Linked DNA regions of Aromatoleum aromaticum EbN1. The protein of the gene in region 2 interacts with the protein of the main gene of each other region in a pairwise test. Links are inferred from orthologs where the notes say so. Each region holds a gene or a part of one and is shown on either strand. Other genes may lie near its edges. The genes, in order: rplK and prmA.

The links.
Region 1: the proteins of prmA (region 2) and rplK interact in binary tests that used the Escherichia coli proteins (3 or more experiments, as listed by UniProt). The link is inferred for Aromatoleum aromaticum EbN1 from one-to-one orthologs.

What each region holds. Positions count from the first base shown.
Region 1 is NC_006513.1:2,236,772-2,247,624, reverse strand. Bases 526-3,290 are described here. They hold rplK (50S ribosomal protein L11), read right to left. Parts: upstream 2,242-3,290; coding sequence 1,810-2,241; downstream 526-1,809. Other genes in these bases: secE (preprotein translocase subunit SecE), read right to left, coding at 2,880-3,227; nusG (transcription termination/antitermination protein NusG), read right to left, coding at 2,344-2,877; rplA (50S ribosomal protein L1), read right to left, coding at 1,109-1,807; rplJ (50S ribosomal protein L10), read right to left, coding at 526-873. Also shown: rplL (50S ribosomal protein L7/L12), read right to left, coding at 1-333; more of rplJ, read right to left, coding at 373-525; tuf (elongation factor Tu), read right to left, coding at 3,403-4,593; EBN1_RS10620 (Lrp/AsnC family transcriptional regulator), read right to left, coding at 5,060-5,539; EBN1_RS10615 (FAD-binding oxidoreductase), read left to right, coding at 5,660-7,069; EBN1_RS10610 (response regulator transcription factor), read right to left, coding at 7,206-7,832; EBN1_RS10605 (ABC transporter substrate-binding protein), read left to right, coding at 8,365-9,297; EBN1_RS10600 (hybrid sensor histidine kinase/response regulator), read left to right, coding at 9,294-10,853. UniProt on the Escherichia coli protein: Forms part of the ribosomal stalk which helps the ribosome interact with GTP-bound translation factors.
Region 2 is NC_006513.1:872,999-881,826, reverse strand. Bases 3,270-6,253 are described here. They hold prmA (50S ribosomal protein L11 methyltransferase), read right to left. Parts: upstream 5,223-6,253; coding sequence 4,317-5,222; downstream 3,270-4,316. Other genes in these bases: accC (acetyl-CoA carboxylase biotin carboxylase subunit), read right to left, coding at 5,245-6,253; EBN1_RS04200 (DUF3426 domain-containing protein), read right to left, coding at 3,270-4,317. In the rest of the region: EBN1_RS04220 (carbohydrate kinase family protein), read left to right, coding at 1-707; EBN1_RS04215 (outer membrane lipoprotein), read left to right, coding at 713-1,195; EBN1_RS04210 (nucleotidyltransferase family protein), read right to left, coding at 1,498-2,526; EBN1_RS04205 (diacylglycerol kinase), read right to left, coding at 2,783-3,175; more of EBN1_RS04200, read right to left, coding at 3,238-3,269; more of accC, read right to left, coding at 6,254-6,609; accB (acetyl-CoA carboxylase biotin carboxyl carrier protein), read right to left, coding at 6,739-7,191; aroQ (type II 3-dehydroquinate dehydratase), read right to left, coding at 7,241-7,732; EBN1_RS04175 (TlpA family protein disulfide reductase), read right to left, coding at 7,795-8,343; EBN1_RS04170 (hypothetical protein), read right to left, coding at 8,340-8,828. UniProt on the Escherichia coli protein: Methylates ribosomal protein L11.

The DNA.
Region 1 (10,853 bases), 1.4 Mb from region 2 along the record:
CTTGATCGCTTCGGCGTCGGCCTTCGAGATGCCTTCCTTGACGGCCTTCGGCGCGCCGTCGACGAGGTCCTTCGCTTCCTTCAGGCCCAGGCCGGTGGCGGCACGGACGACCTTGATCGCCTCGACCTTCTTCTCGCCCGCGGCAAGCAGGATCACGTCGAACTCGGTCTTTTCCTCGACCGGGGCAGCGGCAGCGCCGGCACCCGGAGCGGCCACGGCCATCGAGGCAGCGGAAACGCCGAACTTCTCTTCGAACGCCTTGACCAGGTCGTTCAGTTCCATCACTGTCATCGAGCCGACGGCTTCGAGGATGTCTTCTTTGCTGATTGCCATTTCAAAACACTCCTAAATCGAAAACTATTCGGAAAACGCTCAGGCAGCCACTTCTTCCTCGCGTTTCTTCGCGAGGGCAGCCAGCGTGCAAGCGAAACCGGTCACCGGCGCCTGCATCACGCCCAACAGCCTGGCGAGCAACTCTTCGCGACTCGGGATCGATGCGAGCGCCTGCACGCCGGCCTTGTCGAGCGTATTGCCCGCATAGGAACCGGCTTTCAGCACCAGCTTGTCGTTACCCTTCGCAAAGTCGTTGAGCACCTTGGCTGCAGCGACCGGATCTTCCGAAATACCATAGATCAGCGGACCGACCAGCTGGTCCGACAGCCCGGCAAACGGCGTTTCGGCGATCGCGCGGCGTACCAGTGTGTTTTTCAACACACGCAGGTAAACGCCAGATTCGCGGGCCTTGGCACGCAGCCCGGTGAGATCGCCCACCGCTATGCCGCGATACTCGGCCACCGCGATGGTCTGTGCGTTGGCCACTTGTGCCGACACCTCTGCCACTACGGCTTTCTTGTCATCGAGATTGAGACCCACAGGCCTTTCCTCCTTTCAAGTCCACACGCGAACCGCAAAACTGCGATTCGCACCCACGGCGACCTGGATCAGGAGCGCGGCCGAAAAATCAGCCAGAATCCTGTTCTGGGTACACCGTCTGCGCAGGCCATTGTCGAATGCTTAAGCGGTCACAGAGCGACCACACCTGCGGTCTTTGACGATTCGCCCCGGCACCGCAGCGCCGGGGCGACCCAAAGTTCTAGTTTCAGCCTTGTCAGGCGGCGTTGATGCTCGACGGCTCGACGCGAACGCCCGAACCCATCGTGCTCGACAGCGCCACCCGACGCAGGTAAATACCTTTCGACGCGGCCGGCTTGGCTTTCACGAGTGCATCGACCAACGCGCCGAGGTTCTGCTGCAGGGCTTCGGTGCTGAACGATGCCCGGCCGATCGTCGCGTGGATGATGCCGCCCTTGTCGGTGCGGTACTGCACCTGACCGGCTTTGGCGTTCTTCACCGCGGTCGTCACGTCCATCGTCACGGTTCCCACTTTCGGGTTCGGCATCAGCCCGCGCGGGCCGAGAATCTGGCCCAGCTGGCCGACGACGCGCATTGCGTCCGGCGTGGCGATGCACAGATCGAAATCGATGTTGCCGGCCTTGACCTGCTCGGCGAGATCTTCGAAACCGACCACGTCGGCTCCCGCTGCACGTGCCGCTTCAGCCTTGTCGCCCTGCGCGAAGACCGCGACGCGGACGCTCTTGCCGGTACCGGCGGGCAGCACGACGGAACCGCGCACCAGCTGGTCCGACTTGCGCGCATCGATGCCGAGGTTCACGGCGATGTCGATCGACTCGTCGAACTTGGCCGTCGCGCATTCCTTGACCAGCGCCAGTGCTTCGGTCACGGGATAAGTGCGGTTGCGGTCAACTTTGGTGCGCAGCGCCTGAACACGCTTGGAAAGCTTCGTCATGATTACAGCCCCTCCACGGTGATGCCCATGCTGCGGGCGGAACCGGCGATGGTGCGCACCGCGGCTTCCATGTCGGCAGCAGTCAGATCGGCCATCTTGGTCTTGGCGATTTCCTCGACCTGGGCGCGCGTGATCGAACCGACCTTGTCGGTGTGCGGCTTCGGCGAACCCTTCGTGATCTTCGCAGCCTTCTTGATCAGGATCGTCGCCGGCGGCGTCTTCATGATGAAGGTGAAGGACTTGTCGGCGAACGCCGTGATCACCACCGGAATCGGCAGACCGGGCTCGAGCCCCTGGGTCCGGGCGTTGAACGCCTTGCAGAATTCCATGATGTTCAGGCCGCGCTGACCGAGTGCGGGACCGATCGGGGGGCTGGGGTTGGCTTTACCAGCTGGCACCTGCAGCTTGATATAGCCGGTGATTTTCTTCGCCATTGCGGCTAGCTCCTGTCTTGAGTACAAACGCACCGGCCACGGCCGGCGCTCCTCGCTACGCCCGGTTCATCGGGCACGTCCGGGCCCGGAGGCCCGCCTGCGTCAGGTCTTTTCGACCTGACTGAAATCCAGTTCGACAGGCGTCGCACGACCGAAAATCGTCACGGACACCCGCAGCTTGCTCTTGTCGTAATTAACGTCTTCCACCGCGCCGTGGAAATCGGTGAACGGGCCTTCCTTGACGCGCACGACTTCGCCCAGTTCCCACAGCACTTTCGGGCGCGGTTTCTCCACGCCTTCCTGCATCTGCTGCATGATTTTCTCGACTTCCTTTTCGGAAATCGGGGACGGTTTGTTTGCCGTGCCGCCGACGAAACCGGTGACTTTTGGCGTCGACTTCACGAGGTGCCAGCTCTCGTCGTTCATTTCCATTTCGACGAGGACGTAGCCGGGGAAGAATTTCCGCTCGGAAATGCTCTTCTGGCCGCTCTTCATTTCGACGACTTCTTCGACCGGCACTAGAATCTGACCGAAAAAATCCTGCATTCCGGAGCGATTGATCCGATCCACCAAGGCGCGTTGGACGGACTTCTCGAAGCCCGAATAGGCATGTACCACGTACCAGCGCTTCGTCATGATTACTTCCACCCCAGGATCAGGTCGTACAGCACCCATTCCAGACTCTTATCCGTGACCCACAAAAAAACCGCCATCACGACAACGAAGGCGAACACCAGACCCGTGGTCTGCACCGTTTCCTTGCGCGACGGCCAGACGACTTTCTTGGTTTCGGTGATCGACTCGCGCGCGAACGCGACAAAACGCCGCCCCGGCTCGGACTGCCAGGCGACCGCCACGCCGGCAGCGACTCCGGCGAGAACCGACAGCACGCGGAGAACCAGCGCCTGCTCGGAAAGCAGGTAAAAGCCGACCACACCGGCCGCAATCAGCGCGAGAGCCAGCGCAACCTTCAACTTATCGGCCATCGAAATATGAATACCCGGAAAGGAGTGGCAGGGGCAGAGGGAATCGAACCCCCAACCTTCGGTTTTGGAGACCGACGCTCTGCCAATTGAGCTATGCCCCTGCAGCAGAGACTACGAGGCGTCTCTGTTCCGAGACGCCTTCCGATCAAGCAATCGCTATGAGGACAATATGCAATTACTCGATGATCTTGGCGACGACCCCGGCGCCGACGGTACGACCGCCTTCGCGGATCGCGAACCGCAGGCCTTCTTCCATCGCGATCGGCGCCATCAGCTTGACGGTGATCGACACGTTGTCGCCCGGCATGACCATCTCGGTGCCTTCGGGCAGCTCGATCGAACCGGTCACGTCGGTCGTGCGGAAGTAGAACTGCGGACGATAGTTGTTGAAGAACGGCGTGTGGCGCCCGCCTTCTTCCTTCGACAGCACGTACACTTCACCGGTGAAATGCGTGTGCGGCTTGATCGAACCGGGCTTGCACAGCACCTGGCCGCGCTCGACGTCCTCGCGCTTGGTGCCGCGCAGCAGCACGCCGACGTTGTCGCCCGCCTGGCCCTGGTCGAGCAGCTTGCGGAACATCTCGACGCCGGTGCAGGTGGTCTTGACCGTCGCCTTGATGCCGACGATCTCGACTTCCTCGCCGACCTTGACGATGCCGCGCTCGACGCGGCCGGTCACCACCGTGCCGCGGCCCGAGATCGAGAACACGTCTTCGATCGGCAGCAGGAACGGGCGGTCGATCGCGCGCTCCGGAGTCGGGATGTAGCTGTCGAGCGCTTCGGCCAGGCGGAAGATCGCCGGCTCGCCGATGTCGCTCTGGTCGCCTTCGAGCGCCTTGAGCGCCGAGCCCTTGATGATCGGCACATCGTCGCCCGGGAAGTCGTACTTCGACAGCAGCTCGCGCACTTCCATCTCGACGAGCTCCAAGAGCTCTTCGTCGTCGACCATGTCGCACTTGTTCAGGAACACGATGATGTACGGCACGCCGACCTGGCGCGCGAGCAGGATGTGCTCGCGCGTCTGCGGCATCGGGCCGTCGGCAGCCGAGCACACCAGGATCGCGCCGTCCATCTGCGCGGCACCGGTGATCATGTTCTTCACGTAGTCGGCGTGACCCGGGCAGTCGACGTGCGCGTAGTGACGGTTGGCCGTCTCGTACTCGACGTGAGCGGTGTTGATCGTGATGCCGCGCGCTTTCTCTTCGGGCGCCGCGTCGATCTGGTCGTAGGCTTTCGCCTCGCCGCCGAACTTCTTCGACAGGATCGTCGTGATCGCCGCCGTCAGGGTGGTCTTGCCGTGGTCGACGTGACCGATCGTCCCGACGTTTACGTGCGGTTTCGTCCGCTCAAACTTGCCTTTCGCCATGCCGCCACCTCATATTCAGAATCAGAAAAACCGGACCGATCGACTGCTACGCCAGGCCGGCAGAAAAGCTGTGGTGCCCATGACGTGGATTGAACACGTGACCTCTCCCTTACCAAGGGAGTGCTCTACCACTGAGCTACATGGGCTCCGATAAACAACTCACCGCCGAACCTGGAGCGGGTGAAGGGAATCGAACCCTCGTCATAAGCTTGGAAGGCTTCTGCTCTACCATTGAGCTACACCCGCATACAACGCAGACGAACCGCATTACACCCGATGCCAGTCATCAGACCGAACTGAAGCCGGCAACAAAACTTGCTGGTGGAGGGGGAAGGATTCGAACCTTCGAAGGCAGTGCCGTCAGATTTACAGTCTGATCCCTTTGACCGCTCGGGAACCCCTCCAAGCGAAGCGCTGGACTATAGAGGGCCAAACGGCCTCTGTCAAATATTTTTCGAGAATCAGTTCAGCGCGCGATCTGCGCGAGCGGCATCTCGGTCGTGTTCTTGATCGACTGGAGCACGAACGAGGATTTCACGTTCGCGATGCCGTCGAGCTTGAGCAGGCGGTCCATCAGAAAACGCGAAAAATGCTCCAGATCCTCGGCAACGACGTGCAGCAGGTAATCCATCTCGCCGGTCAGTGCGAAGCACGACAGCACTTCGGGCGCGGACTGCACGGCAGCATGAAACGCATGCATCGGCGTGTCGCGCCGTTTCTCGAGCGTCACCGTGACGAAGGCCTGCAGGCCCAGCCCGAGGCGCCGTGAGTCGAGCAGCGCGGCATAGCCGCGGATCACACCCGACTGCTCGAGCTGGCGCACGCGCCGCAGGCACGGCGACGGCGACAGCGCTACCTGTTGCGCCAGGTCGGCGTTCGAAAGGCGCCCGTCGCGCTGCAGCAGCTCGAGAATGCGCAGGTCGGTCCGGTCGATCGATTCGTTCATGACTGCTCCGCGCCGCGTCCCGGCTTTGAAATGGAGCGAATGATCGCGCAGATTGGACAGATCCGTCACGGAAGCAATAATTGCATGCGGCACGAGCCGCACGATCACGAGGAGAGCTGCATGAACCTGCCCCACGCTCCGGCCGCCCGCCAGCCGTTGCCCGCCGCATTCGCCGGCGAGCTCGGCGCGCGTTTCGGTACGCGTTTTTCGACCGCCGACGCGGTGCGCGCGCATCACGGCCACGACGAATCGCATTTCCCGGACATGCTGCCCGATGCCGTCGTCTGGCCTCATGACACGGCCGAAGTCGTTGCGATCGTCGACGCCTGCCGCAGACATCGCGTGCCGATCGTTCCGTTCGGCGCCGGCAGCTCGCTCGAGGGACACATCCTGCCGCTTCATGGCGGCATCAGCGTCGATTTCTCCGAAATGAACAAGGTACTCGCAGTACATGGCGAAGACATGGACGCGGTCGTTCAGCCGGGAATCACGCGCAAGCAGCTCAACGCCGCGCTGCACGGCAGCGGACTCTTCTTTCCGGTCGATCCGGGAGCGGACGCGAGCCTCGGCGGGATGGCCGCGACGCGGGCGTCGGGAACCAATGCGGTGCGCTACGGGACGATGCGCGACAACGTTCTCGGCATGGAGGTGGTGCTTGCCGACGGGCGCGTCATACGCACCGGCGGACGCGCGCGAAAATCGTCGTCCGGCTACGACCTGACGCGCCTGATGATCGGCTCCGAAGGCACGCTCGGGCTGATCACCGAACTGATCGTGCGGCTGCATCCGCTGCCCGAGGCGGTGTCGGCAGCGGTTTGCGCGTTTCCGGACGTCGGCAGCGCGGTGCGCACCGTGATCCAGACGATCCAGCTCGGCGTGCCGGTCGCCCGCATCGAACTGCTCGACGAACTGACGGTGCAGGCGATCAACCGCTACAGCAAGACGACGCTGCGCGAGTCGCCGATGCTGTTCTTCGAGTTCCACGGATCAAAGGCGAGCGTCGAGGAGCAGGCGCAGATGGTCCAGGAAATCGCCCGTGACAACGGCGGCCAGGATTTCGACTGGGCGACGCATCCGGAGGACCGCACCCGACTGTGGGCGGCGCGCCACGACGTCTATTTCTCGTGCATCGCGCTGCGCCCGGGCTGCCGTGGGCTGACGACCGACGTGTGCGTGCCGATCTCGCGGCTCGCCGACTGCATCGCCGGCGCACGCGAGGATATCGCCGCGAGCGGGCTGATCGCGCCGATCGTCGGCCACGTCGGGGATGGCAACTTTCATACCGTCGTCCTCGTCGACCCGGACGACGACGCGGAGATCCTGCGCGCCGAGGCGCTCAACCGCAGGATCGTCGAGCGCGCGCTGGCGATGGGCGGCACGTGCACCGGCGAGCACGGCATCGGCTTCGGCAAGCAGGATTTCCTCGTCGCCGAACATGGCCGCGACGCGGTCGATGCGATGCGCGCACTCAAGCGGGCCCTCGACCCGGACGGCCTGCTGAACCCGGGGAAAATCGTGCCCGCCGGATAAAGCAAGGCTCCTGCGAAGCGATTCGTCGGCGACCACCCGGTTATCATCGGCGGCTCCGCCACAGCCGCCGACTCATGCCTGCTGCCCTGAAGGCCCTGCTTGCTCAGCTCGCCGGCTGCGTCATCGCGGGCGCGAACTACAGTCGCGGTCCGTGGCGGGCGATGACGATCAGTGCCTGCGCCCGGCTGCTGACGTGCAATGCACGGAAGATCGCCGACATATGCACCTTGACGGTCCCTTCCGACAATCCGAGCAGATCGGCAATCTCGCGATTGGATTTTCCCTGCGCCAGCAATTCCATGACCCGCGTCTGCCCTGCAGTGAGCCCGAAACGCTCGCTGGCCGGCGCACCGGAGCGCTTCGCGCCGCCCTCTGGCTCACTGGGCGCATAGATGCCGCCTTCGAGCACGCATCTGACCGCGCTTCTCAGCACTTCGCCCGAACTCGCCTTCGACACGAAGCCAGAAGCTCCGCCTCTCATCGCGCGCCTGATCGTCGCCGAATCGTCGAGCGCCGACACGACGATCGCCGGCACGTCGGGAAAACGCCGTGCAAGCACCGCCAGCAGACCGAAACCGTTGAGGTCGGGCAACATCAGGTCGATCACCGCGAGGTCCCAGTCCGCACTTTCCTCGAGTTGGGCAAGTGCCTCTTCCGAGCCTTTCGCCTCGACGCATTCCACCCCTTCTCCGAGTCGGGCAAGAGTATGCGCCAGCGCCTCGCGCACGAGCGCATGGTCTTCGACGATGAGTATTCGGGTCACTGCTTGCTCCGGAGGCGGCGGCAACAGGCGGAAAGCATAGCACGCGCAGATGTAACGAAACGTTTTGCACGACCCGGCGCGGGACGACTGCGGGCCGCAGCACTGTGGGATGCGGGAACAGCGAATTACGGCACGATCGCCGGAGGCCGCGTTATGGCATCACCCCGGCCGGCAGGGGGAAACCGCGATGGCGGCCCCCGTCCGTCCAGGCTCGAGGCATGGCGTCATAGGCCGCGGCATGCTATGACGAATCCGCAAAGACCAGCCGCGAGTGATTCCTCATGCATAAGACGCATCCCGCGACGACGAAATTCACCGACCTTCCCGGCGGCAACAAAAATCCGGCCCGCATGCCCCCCGAGGAAGGCACGAGAGGATTTTTCGGGCACCATCTCGCCCCGCTTCCGTTCTCCGTCCGGATGCAGCCGTCGAGATCGACGGCTGCATCCGGAACCCGGCGCGGGGCAGCGCCTTACTTCAACCACTCGACCGCGTCCAGGCGGCGTACCTGAGTTTCGACCCGATACCGATCATGCCCCGCGGCCCCCGCGTTTTCCTTGCCACCCTGCTTTTCCTCGCCGCCACCCTCGGCCGGGGAGAAGCCGTCGCGGCTGCAGCCGTGCTGTTCGTGAGCAGTGAACGCAGCGGAGCATACGAAGAGACGATCGCGGCGATCAGCGCAGCGCTCGCCCCGGACGTCGCGGCGGCCGACATCGCAGTCGTGGAGACGCAAGATGTGAGCCCGGGCGCGATCGCCGACAGCCGCATCATCGTCACGGTCGGCGCCGAAGCGGCGCAGGCGGTGGCCGAACAGGCGCCGCGTCAACCGGTGCTGCACACACTGTTGCCGCGCGAGAGCTTCGAGAACCTCCCTGCCCCGGCGCCGGAAGCCGGCCGACGCTCCGCAGTGTTCCTCGACCAGCCGGTGCAGCGGCAGATCGCGCTGCTTGCCGAAGCCCTTCCCGAGTGGCGCCAGCTCGCGCTGCTCGCCGGACCGCGCAGCCAGCATCTCGCCGCCCGGCTCGCCACAGCCGCGCGCGAGCAGCAGATGGTGGTGACGATCGAGAACATTGTCTCCGACCGCGAAATCTATCCGGCGCTGGAGCGGCTGCTGGCCGAACGCGCGATCCTGCTTGCACTGCCCGACCGCGTCGTGTTCAACAGCTATACGATCCAGAACATTCTGCTCACGAGCTACCGCCACCGCTCGCCGCTGATCGGTTTTTCGCCCGCCTATGTTCGGGCGGGCGCGCTGCTCGGCCTGTTCTCGACACCGGCGCAAATCAGCGCACAGGCCGCGGAGGCGATCCGTGCCGTGCTCGCCGGCGGAGCACTGCCGCCGCCACAGCCGCCACGCCAGTTCGAGGTCGGCATCAACCAGAACGTCGCGCGCGCGCTGGGCATCACCATCGAACCGGCCGAGGACATCGCCGCACGGATGATCCGCAGGGATGCCAGGCAATGATCAGGAACTGGGGCATCCGGTCGCGCGTGATGCTGGTCGCAGTGCTGCCGACCCTCGTGCTGGCAATCGTGCTCACCGCGTTCTACACCGGCTCCCGGGTCACCGATCACCGTGAAGCCCATGTTGCCCGGGGCCAGGCGTTTGCGCGGCAACTCGCGGCAGCGAGCGAATATGCAGTGTTCTCCGGCAACAGGGAATCGTTGCGGCGCCTTGCGGGAGCGATGCTCGCGGAAACCGACGTCCTCGGCGTGATGATCATCGACCGCAACGGTGACGCGCTCGCACAAAGCGGACAGCTCGATGCGACGCTACCGCTGCCGCCGCGCGCGGCATGGACGCGGGGCCTCGTTACCGCGAGCGGGACGCTGCGGGTTATCGAGCCGGTATTGCCGACGTCGCTCGATCTCGACGACGGTTTCGACGGAGCGGCCCTCGACACGCTGTCCGGGGCCGGAACTCCGCCGATGCTGGGCACCGTCGTCGTCGACATCTCGCGCGCGCAGCTCAACGCGCGGCAGAACGAACTGTTGGTCATCGGGAGCGCCGCGATCCTCATGGTGCTGATCGGCAGCCTCGTGCTTGCGCACTACATGAGCCGCGGCGTCACCGGCCCAATCCGGCGCGTCGCGTCCGCCGTCGAACGCATCGGGCGGGGCCAGTTTTCCGCGCGGCTGTCCGATATCGGCGGCGGTACCCTGCGCACCCTCGCCGAAGGAGTCAATCAGATGGCGGCGAAGCTCGCGAGTGCGCACGAGGACATGAGTCGCCAGATCGCGGACGCCACGGCGGAGCTGCGGGCACGCAAGGACGAAGCCGAGCGCGCGACCCTGTCGAAGTCACGCTTCCTCGCCGCCGCCAGTCACGACCTGCGCCAACCGATGCATGCGCTGGGCCTGTTCATCGCCGAGCTGTCGCAACACACGCACGCACCGGCGTCGCGTCGCCTCGTCGAGCGCATCGCGGCCTCGGCCGAAGCGATGGAGAACCTGCTCGATAGCCTGCTCGACATCTCGAAACTCGATGCCGGCGTGCTGGAGCCGCACATCAGCGTCTTTCCACTGCAACCGATCCTTGACCGCATCGCCGCCGAACAGCGTCCGCGACTGGGGACGCAGGACCTGCTGCTCAGAACCCGACCGACGCCGCTGTGGGTCGAGAGCGATCCGGTGCTGTTCGAGCGGATCATCGGCAACCTAGTCAGCAACGCGGTGCGCTACACGCGCAAGGGCCACATCCTCGTCGCGTGCCGGCGGCGAGGCGAGCGGGTGCGGATCGAAGTGCGCGACAACGGCGTCGGCATCGCTGCCGAGGCGCACGAAATCATCTTCCAGGAGTTCATCCAGCTCGACAATCCGGCCCGCTCGCGCGACAAGGGACTCGGGCTCGGGCTCGCGATCGTGCGGCGCCTCACTGACCTGCTCGGTCATCGCCTCGCGGTCCGCTCCCGTCCGGGCAGGGGGTCGGTGTTTGCGATCGAAGTCCCGGTCGCGCAACCGGTCGAATACGCCGAGCCGGGCGAGACCTGCAGGCAGCCGGGAGACCTGGCCGGCATACGC
Region 2 (8,828 bases):
ACCGGGAACGGCTGCGCGAGCTCGGGCTGTGCGACGATCACGTCACGCACGTGCCCGCCACATTCACCGCACAGGCTTTCATCACGACGGACCTGGACGACAACCAGATCACCGCGTTCCACCCGGGGGCGATGAACCATTCGCACCTGAACCGCGTGCAGGACGCTGCGGGCGTGAAGCTCGGCATCGTCTCGCCGGACGGGCGCGACGGCATGCTGAACCACGCGTCGCAGTTCGCCGAGGCGGGGATCCCGTTCGTGTTCGACCCGGGGCAGGGGATGCCGCTGTTTTCCGGCGGCGAGCTGCTGGAATGCCTGAAACTGGCTCGTTACTGCACGGTCAACGACTATGAGGCGAAGCTGCTGAGCGAGAAGACCGGGCGCACGCTCGCCGAGCTCGCCGAAGAGGTGGAAGCGCTGGTTGTGACGCTCGGGCCGGAAGGCTCGCAGATCTACGCGGAAGGCCGGTGCGTCGCGATTCCCTGTGTCGCGCCCGACCAGCTGGTCGATCCGACCGGCTGCGGCGACGCGTATCGCGCGGGGCTTCTTTACGGCATTGCGAACGGCTACGACTGGCAGCGGACGGGGCGGCTCGCGTCGGTGATGGGGGCGATCAAGATCGGGTACCGCGGCGGGCAGAACCATGCGCCCGCGCGCAACGACATTGCCGAACGGTATGCGGCAGCATTTGGAGAGGCGTTATGGTGAGCGGGATGAGAGTGAATCTGAATCGTAGTAAAACGCAACGGCTGGCGCTGGTCGCGGCTTTGGTCGCGGCGCTCGGTGTGACGGGTTGCGCGTCGGGACTCGGCGGGGGCGCGTACCAGCGCGGCGAGGCGCGGCGCACGATGGTCGTCCAGTACGGAACGGTCGAAGCGGTGCGGGCGGTGAAGCTCGAAGGCACGAAGACGCCGGTGGGGCCGGTTGCGGGTGCGGCGGTCGGCGGAATCGCAGGCAGCGGCGTCGGCGGCGGGCGGGGGCAGGCGATCGCGACGGTGATTGGCGCGGTGGCGGGCGGTCTGGCAGGTGCTGCGGTCGAGGAAGGTGCGACGCGCCAGGCGGGCGTCGAAGTCACCGTGCGGCTCGAGAACGGCCAGGTGCTCGCAGTGGTGCAGGAGGACGGCGGCGAGAACTTCCGCCTCGGCGAACGTGTTCGCCTGGTGCGGGACGCCGGCACGACGCGGGTCACGCGCTGACGCCATCGGTGGCGTCTTTTCGCTCCCGGGTCGGCAAGCCACTCGGGGCCCGGGAGGGGTTGCAGCCGAATGACACCCCCGTCTCATTCTTGCCCCGATCGCGCCCCCTCGTCCATCTGTCGCAGGTCATGATCGCTCAGCTTTATCGCATTACGCCGTCTTCGAAGCCGGCGTTATCCCGCAAGACTACGCCGGGCAACCAATGAAAATCCGGGTGAGGTCTGAACGGTTACGTTCAAACGACGAAGCGCGCACGAAGAAAGCACGGCCCCTGCCGAGAAACTGATGAGCGTGGTCATGTTCTAAAAATCGATTCCAGGTAGTCGGATGTCTGAATCCTGCTCGATGGCGCTGCGCGCGCGGGCGAGCATGTCGACGCTGAAGAATTTGAGACTGGCGGTGTCGAAGGGCAGCGCCGGCAGGTGGGTCTGCACCAGTGCTGCAACCATCACGGCTTGTGCACGGTCACGGCGCTTCTTGACCGGTTCGCGGTCCGGTTGCTGCGATAGCCAGGCCTTGTGCAGGGCGAAGGCGCGCGGGTCGGGGACGCGCATCATTACCGGTGCGCCATTGGCGGCGATGGCGACCACGTCCAGCTTTGGTGCATTGACGAGCCAGTGCAGGTTGGGGACTTCGACCGCGACGAGATCGTCGGCGCCGAAGGTGACGGCCTCCGTGATCTGCAAGTCGCGTTCGGGGATGATGAGATCGACCATGAAACCATTGCTGTTGGCAGCGCGAAAGCGGGTGTCCGGCAGCCTTTCGAAGCTGGCGTCGACCTTCTGCAGCAGGCCCAGCAGGCCGTCACCCTCCAGTTTGTCCGTCACGAGGGCAAGTCGTCGGCGCGGGTCGTAAAGGAGGTCCACATCGCCCGACGCCAGCAACTCCATCTGGCAGTGCACACCGGCCATGGCCTCGTAACCGTGAATCGCGTGTGTGCCGACCACGCAGAAATCCCGCGCCACATTCGAGGCTGCCAGTGCCAGCAATACCTCGCCGACGATGGTCGGCAGCCGGCCCAGCCGGGCGGCCTTGTTTAACCGGGCCTGTTCCTTCATGCGTCGCGACAACTGCTGCAAACGCGCATCGGCGCGCGCCTTGCCTTCGGTAAACGCGGCAAAGGTGGCTTCTGTTTCGGTGTTGCGTGGGCCGAGCGACTTGCCATTGCCGCGTGCGTCGTGTCGTCGCACGAGGTATTGCCGCCCTTTCGACGACACCCAGCGCATGCCGTAGCGATAGGAGCGGGCGTGCCTGAGCGCTTCGATCCACGTACGGTAAAGTTGGTCGGATTCGACCATGAAGAGCTGTTGCTGATGATCAAGCGCCTTCATGAGCGTTTTCCTGTAAAAGTGTAAAAATCAAAATAGCAGGAAAACTGCTGGAAAAACAATGGAATCAATATCTGATTGATACGTTTTTAATATTAAAAACATATCAAGTCGAGTGCCGTGGTGAAGAACCGGCCGTGGCTGTCGCCGCGTGGCAAGCGCCCGGCGCCTGTAGCACGGGTGTTTCTTCTCACGCCACCTTTCGCTCAAACAGCCTCTTGGCCACTGCCATGCCGCGCGCACTCCTTGCCCAGCGGCTTCAACCGAAGATCACCAGTCCCCAGACTATCGCGAGATTGACCAGCGCGAGCAGCACCGCCGCGCTGCCGATGTCTTTCGCTCGCTTGGCCAGCAGGTGATGCTCCAGCGAGACGCGATCGACGGTCGCTTCGATCGCGGAGTTGACGAGTTCGACGATCAGCAGCAGCAGCACGCTGCCGACGAGCAGTGCCTTGCCCGCACCGCCGGTCGGCATGAAGAGCGCGAGCGGGATCAGCACTGCGGCAAGCAGGCATTCCTGGCGAAACGCGTCTTCATGCTCGAATGCGGCGCGCAGGCCGGCGAACGAGTAGCGAAAGGCGTTCCAGATCCGCATCAGGCCGGTCTTGCCTTTGAACGGGCTTTTGCGGGTGTCCGGGGAGAGATGTTGCATCGGGATTCCAGGTTGTCGAAGACGGGCTCGGCAGCCGCTCGAGCGCGTGCGGTCAGGCCGGTTCACGGATAGAAAGCATAGACCCGGTAACCGGTGGCTTCGACGCCCGGTGCCTCGAACGGCAATTGCACGACGATGTCGCGTCCGGTGTCGAATTTTTGTTCGGCGCTTCCCTGTTCGAGGAAGCCGGCGGGGAGCCACTGCGCCGGCCCGAGCACGCGGCGCACGAGCGGCTGGTCCTGGACGTCGGTCAGCGTCAGTTCGAGATGCGGATACGCCTGAGGGTGAGGAGCGCGGTTGCGGATCGTCGCGTTCAGCACGAAGCGCGCGACGCGCCCCGGCTCCGACTGCAGTTCGGAAGCTTCGATGCTGATCGCACCGGCGAGGCGCGGCAGCGGGAGCGTGCATTTCAGGTGCGCGCACGCGGAGAGATAGGCGGGGCGCAACTGCGGCCACTTGCGGGTGATGTCGTCACGGAAGACAAAGGCGCTCTGCACCGCCAGCGTGCCAAGCAGCATGCCGACTCCCAGTCCGGACAGCCAGCGCCTGCCGGACGAAGCCGGCGGGCCGTAGGTCGCGTCGAGATGTTCGCGGTCGTGCGCCGCATCGGTTGCCCCCGCGCGGGAGGAAGCGGATGCGGTCGGCGGTTCGTCATCCTGGCGCTTCGGCAGTGCCGCGCTTGCGGGCGCAGCGGGGGCGCCGAGCGGTGTCGGCGCGATGCCGACGACGCGCGTGCGCCGGATCGGCGGCACGGGGTGACCTTCGGCCGCTGTGGCGTCCGTTGCGCTGGAAAAATGCCCGTCGCGTGGCACGACGGGTTCGCGGTGATCGCGTGCCTCGAACTCTGTTCGGTCATCAGCCCCCTGTCGTGTCACTTCCGGAGCCGAAGGCAGGTCGTCGAGGATGAAGAAGCGGTCGTCGCGCTCCGGAACCGATTCGACAGGGCGGGGCGCTGCGGCAGCGGGCGGTTGGGAAATTGCGGGTGGGGTGGGTGCCGATACGGCGGGCGCGACGTGCAGCACGCGATCGAGCGCATTGAACGACGCATAGCAGCGTCCGCAGCGCACTTCGCCGCGATGCGCGCGCAGTTGCTCGGGCTGCACCCGGAATACCGTCTGGCAGGCCGGGCAGCGCGCGAACATCACTGGCTCCCGGTTTGTCGCGGAGAGCCGCCTTCGAGCCGCGCCCAGCCTTCATGTACCGCACCGACGCGCAACGGCAGGAACGGCGCGTATGCCGCGATCACCTGTTCGGTCTGGGTTTCGAGCACGCCGGACAGCGCGATTCTGCCGCCGGGAGCGACCCGGGCGGCGAGCAGCGGCGCCAGCACGCACAGCGGATTCGTCAGGATGTTGGCGACGACGACGTCGAAGCGCGCGTCGAGTGGCTGGCGGGAGTGCTGCAGCCGCAGCGCGACGTGGTTGCGCGCGGCGTTATCGTGCGCGGCGTCGAGCGCCTTGTCGTCGATGTCGATGCCGAGCACGTCGCCCGCCCCGAGGCGCACTGCCGCGATGCCGAGAATGCCCGAGCCGCAGCCGTAGTCGAGCACGCTGTCGCCCGGCTGCACCGCGTCGCACAGCCACTCCAGGCACAGGCGCGTCGTCGGATGCGAGCCGGTGCCGAAAGCCATGCCGGGATCGAGCTCGATGTTGATCGCCGCCGGGTCGGGCGCGGCGTGCCACGACGGCACGATCCACATCCGATCGGTGACGCGGATCGGCTCGAACTGGCTTTGGGTGAGCTGCACCCAGTTCTGCTCGGCGATCTCTTCGAGCGTGAAAGGCGGCACCGCATCGAAGCCGGCGTCGGCAGCCGCGCGGGCGAGGGCGACGGTGAGGTCGGCGTCGGCATCGAACAGCGCGATTACGCGGCTGTGATCCCACAGCCCGACCGGATGATGCCCGGGTTCGCCGAACTGCGGCTTCTCGGCGTCGGTGCCGGCGTCGGCGTCCTCGATGCTGATCGACAGCGCGCCGGCGTCCATCAGCGCCTCGGACAGCGCTTCGGCCTTGTGCGCTTCGGCCTGCAAAGTTACCGAGATCCACATGATGTACGCGTCCGCGGCCTGCTCAGGCAAGATTCTTGACTTCGTTGCGTTCGGCGAGCTTGTGCTCCAGGTAATGGATGCTCGTGCCGCCCTCGACGAAACGTGCATCGAGCATCAGCTCCTGGTGCAGCGGCACGTTCGTCTTGATGCCTTCGACCGCCATTTCCGACAGCGCGATCCGCATCCGTCGGATCGCCTGTTCGCGCGTGTCGCCGAACGCGATCAGCTTGCCGATCATCGAATCGTAATGCGACGGGATCGTGTAGCCGTTATAGACGTGCGAATCGACGCGAATGCCAGGTCCGCCCGGCGTGTGCCAGTTCGTGATCTTTCCCGGGCAGGGCGTGAATTTGAACGGATCCTCGGCGTTGATGCGACACTCGATCGCGTGGCCGTGGAATTCGACGTGACGCTGGCGGAACCACAGCTTTTCGCCGGTCGCGATGCGGATCTGCGCCTGCACGATGTCGATGCCGGTGATCATCTCGGTGACGGGATGCTCGACCTGCACGCGCGTGTTCATCTCGATGAAGTAGAACTCGTCGTTCTCGTAGAGGAACTCGAACGTGCCCGCGCCGCGGTAACCGATCGTGCGGCAGGCTTCGGCGCAGCGCTCGCCGACTTTCGCGATGGCCTTGCGATCGATGCCCGGCGCAGGAGCTTCCTCGATGACTTTCTGGTGGCGGCGCTGCATCGAGCAGTCGCGTTCGCCGAGATAGACCGCGTTGCCATGTTCGTCGGCGAGCACCTGGATCTCGATGTGACGCGGGTTCTCGAGGAATTTTTCCATATAGACGATCGGGTTGCCGAACGCCGCCTCGGCTTCGGCACGGGTCGTCGCGACCGCGTTGAGCAGCGCCGCCTCGGTGTGGACGACCCGCATCCCGCGACCGCCGCCGCCGCCGGCCGCCTTGATGATGACAGGGTAGCCGACGGTGCGGGCGATCTTGACGATCTCCTTCGGTTCCTCGGGCAGCGCGCCTTCCGAACCCGGCACGCACGGCACTCCGGCGGCCTTCATCGCATCCTTGGCGCTGACCTTGTCGCCCATCAGCCGGATCGTGTCGGAGCGCGGGCCGATGAAGACGAAGCCGGACTGCTCGACGCGTTCGGCGAAGTCGGCGTTCTCGGACAGGAAACCGTAGCCCGGATGGATGGCTTCGGCGTCGGTGACTTCGGCTGCCGAAATGATCGCGGGGACGTTCAGGTAGCTCAGCGCCGATTGCGCCGGACCGATGCACACCGACTCGTCGGCGAGCTTGACGTACTTCGCTTCGGTGTCCGCGACCGAGTGCACCGCAACGGTGCGGATACCCAGCTCGCGGCACGCGCGCAGCACGCGCAGCGCGATTTCGCCGCGGTTGGCAATCAGGATCTTTTCAAACATGGGGTGCCTCCGCGGCGAAATCGCGCTCGGACGCTGCGCGTACCGCGCGATTTGGCTGCGCCGCTGCGCCGCCTGCCGGCGGCTGGTCACCACGGTTGGCGATCAGTATCTTTTCGAACATGAGGGCGTTCAGGCGATGATGAAGAGCGGCTGGCCGTATTCGACCGGCTGGGCGTTTTCGACGAGGACCGCCTTCACCGTCCCGGTGAACTCGGATTCGATTTCGTTCATCAGCTTCATCGCTTCGATGATGCACAGGCGGTCGCCGATGGCGACGGCCTGGCCGACGTCGACGAGGGGTTTCGCACCCGGCGCCGAGGCGCGATAGAACGTGCCGACCATCGGCGATTTCACGATCATGCCTTCGGGTGCGTCATCGACCGGCGGGGTCAGCACGATCGCCGGAGCCGGGGCAGCCGCAAATTGCGGCACGCTCGCCGGCATCTGCGCGAGGTAGTTCGAAACGGGGGCGGTGCTGTGTTTGGCGATACGGACTTTCTCTTCGCCCTCGGTGACTTCCAGTTCGGAAATGCCCGACTCCTGGACGAGGTCGATCAACTTCTTCAGCTTGCGCAGATCCATGCTGTTCTCCGAGCGGGGCGCCGCCGCACGGGGCGCCCGGGGGTTTGTGTCAGGGTTTCCGCAGCTGCGACAGCGCGTATTCGAGCGCCGCGAGGTAGCCGTACGGCCCCAGTCCGCAGATCACGCCGGCTGCACAGTCGGAAAAATAGGAGTGATGCCGGAAAGTGTCCCGGGCATGAATGTTGGAAAGATGCACTTCGACGTACGGGATCGCGACCGCGAGGAGGGCGTCGCGCAGCGCGACGCTGGTATGAGCGTAAGCGGCCGGATTGAGGATGATGAAGCTGATCTCTTCCAACGGCGATGCCTGTACCCGGTCGATCAGCTGGCCTTCGTGGTTGCTCTGAAACGACTCGACCAGGACGCCTTCGGCGCGTCCGCGGGCTTCCATCGCGGAGTGGATGTCGGCAAGCGTCGTGTGGCCGTAGACGTCAGGCTCCCGGGTGCCGAGAAGGTTGAGGTTCGGTCCGTGCAGGACCAGGATCCGGGGCTGCGGCGGGGGCGCGGCATCTGGGTTTTTACTGCGTTTTTGGCGCGTCATGCCGGCAAGTTTGCCGCAATTAGGCGCATTTTGTCCAGTGCCACGCGGCGCGCTCCGGTGAATTACTGGTCGAGGAGTGCGCGGATTTTGCCTTCTAGTTCACTACGATTCAAGGTGCCGAGCTTGATGTGCGCGATCTTTCCGGCACGATCGAAAATGATCGTGTAAGGCAGCGCCTGCACGGCATTTCCGAGCGCCCTCGTCAGCTCCAGCGTTTGCGGCGTGCCGATCAGGAGTGGATACGGGACGTCATGCTCTTCGCGGAACTTTCGCACGCTCTCGGCCTTGTCGATGCCGAGGCCGACGAACTGGACCGGGGAATCGGCGAAGCCGCGGCTGACCGCGGCAAAGTCCGGAATCTCCGTCAGGCACGGCGGGCACCACGTCGCCCAGAAGTTGACCACCAGCACGCGGCCGCGCCATTGCTGCAGTGCCTGCAGCTCGCCGCTCGAATCAGGCAGCGTCAGCGCGAGAATCGCGTTCCCGGCCGCCGGATCGACCTGCGCGGCAGGGACCGGATCGGACGTGCCGCGGGAAACCAGGAAACCGGCCACCCCCGCGAACACTGCGACGGCGACGATGATGAGGTGACGCCCGGCGATCCCTTTCATGCGCTCGGACCTTCGCTCGCCTGAACGAGCGCTTCGACCGCCGGCAGGCGTGCGCGCTCGATGTTGCGGCGGCTGACGCGCTCGGCCTGGGCGGTGTAGAGCGAAAGCCTGATCGGCACGCGGTTCCAGTCGAAACTCAGGATCGCTTCCGGAGCGTTCGCGGCGCCGCGCCGGGGTTCGCGGTGTTCGTAGCCGATGTCGTGGTTGAGGAAGAAGATCTCGACGTCCTTGGCGCTTTCGGGATACAGCTCGATGTCGACTTCGGTGTAGCGTCCCGCAGTGCCGTCGAGCGCCCCGCCCGTGAGGTAGGGCCGGAACTCGCCCAGCAGGCGCATCACCTCGATCGCCGCGCGGCGCATTTCGAGCAGCCGCTCGGGCTGCTCTTCGTCCTGGTACAGGGCTTGCCACGCCCGCAGCTCGGCTTCGATCTCGGCGTTGTTGGGCAGGGCTTCGGACTCGGAGATGCCGAGCTGGCGGGCTGCCTT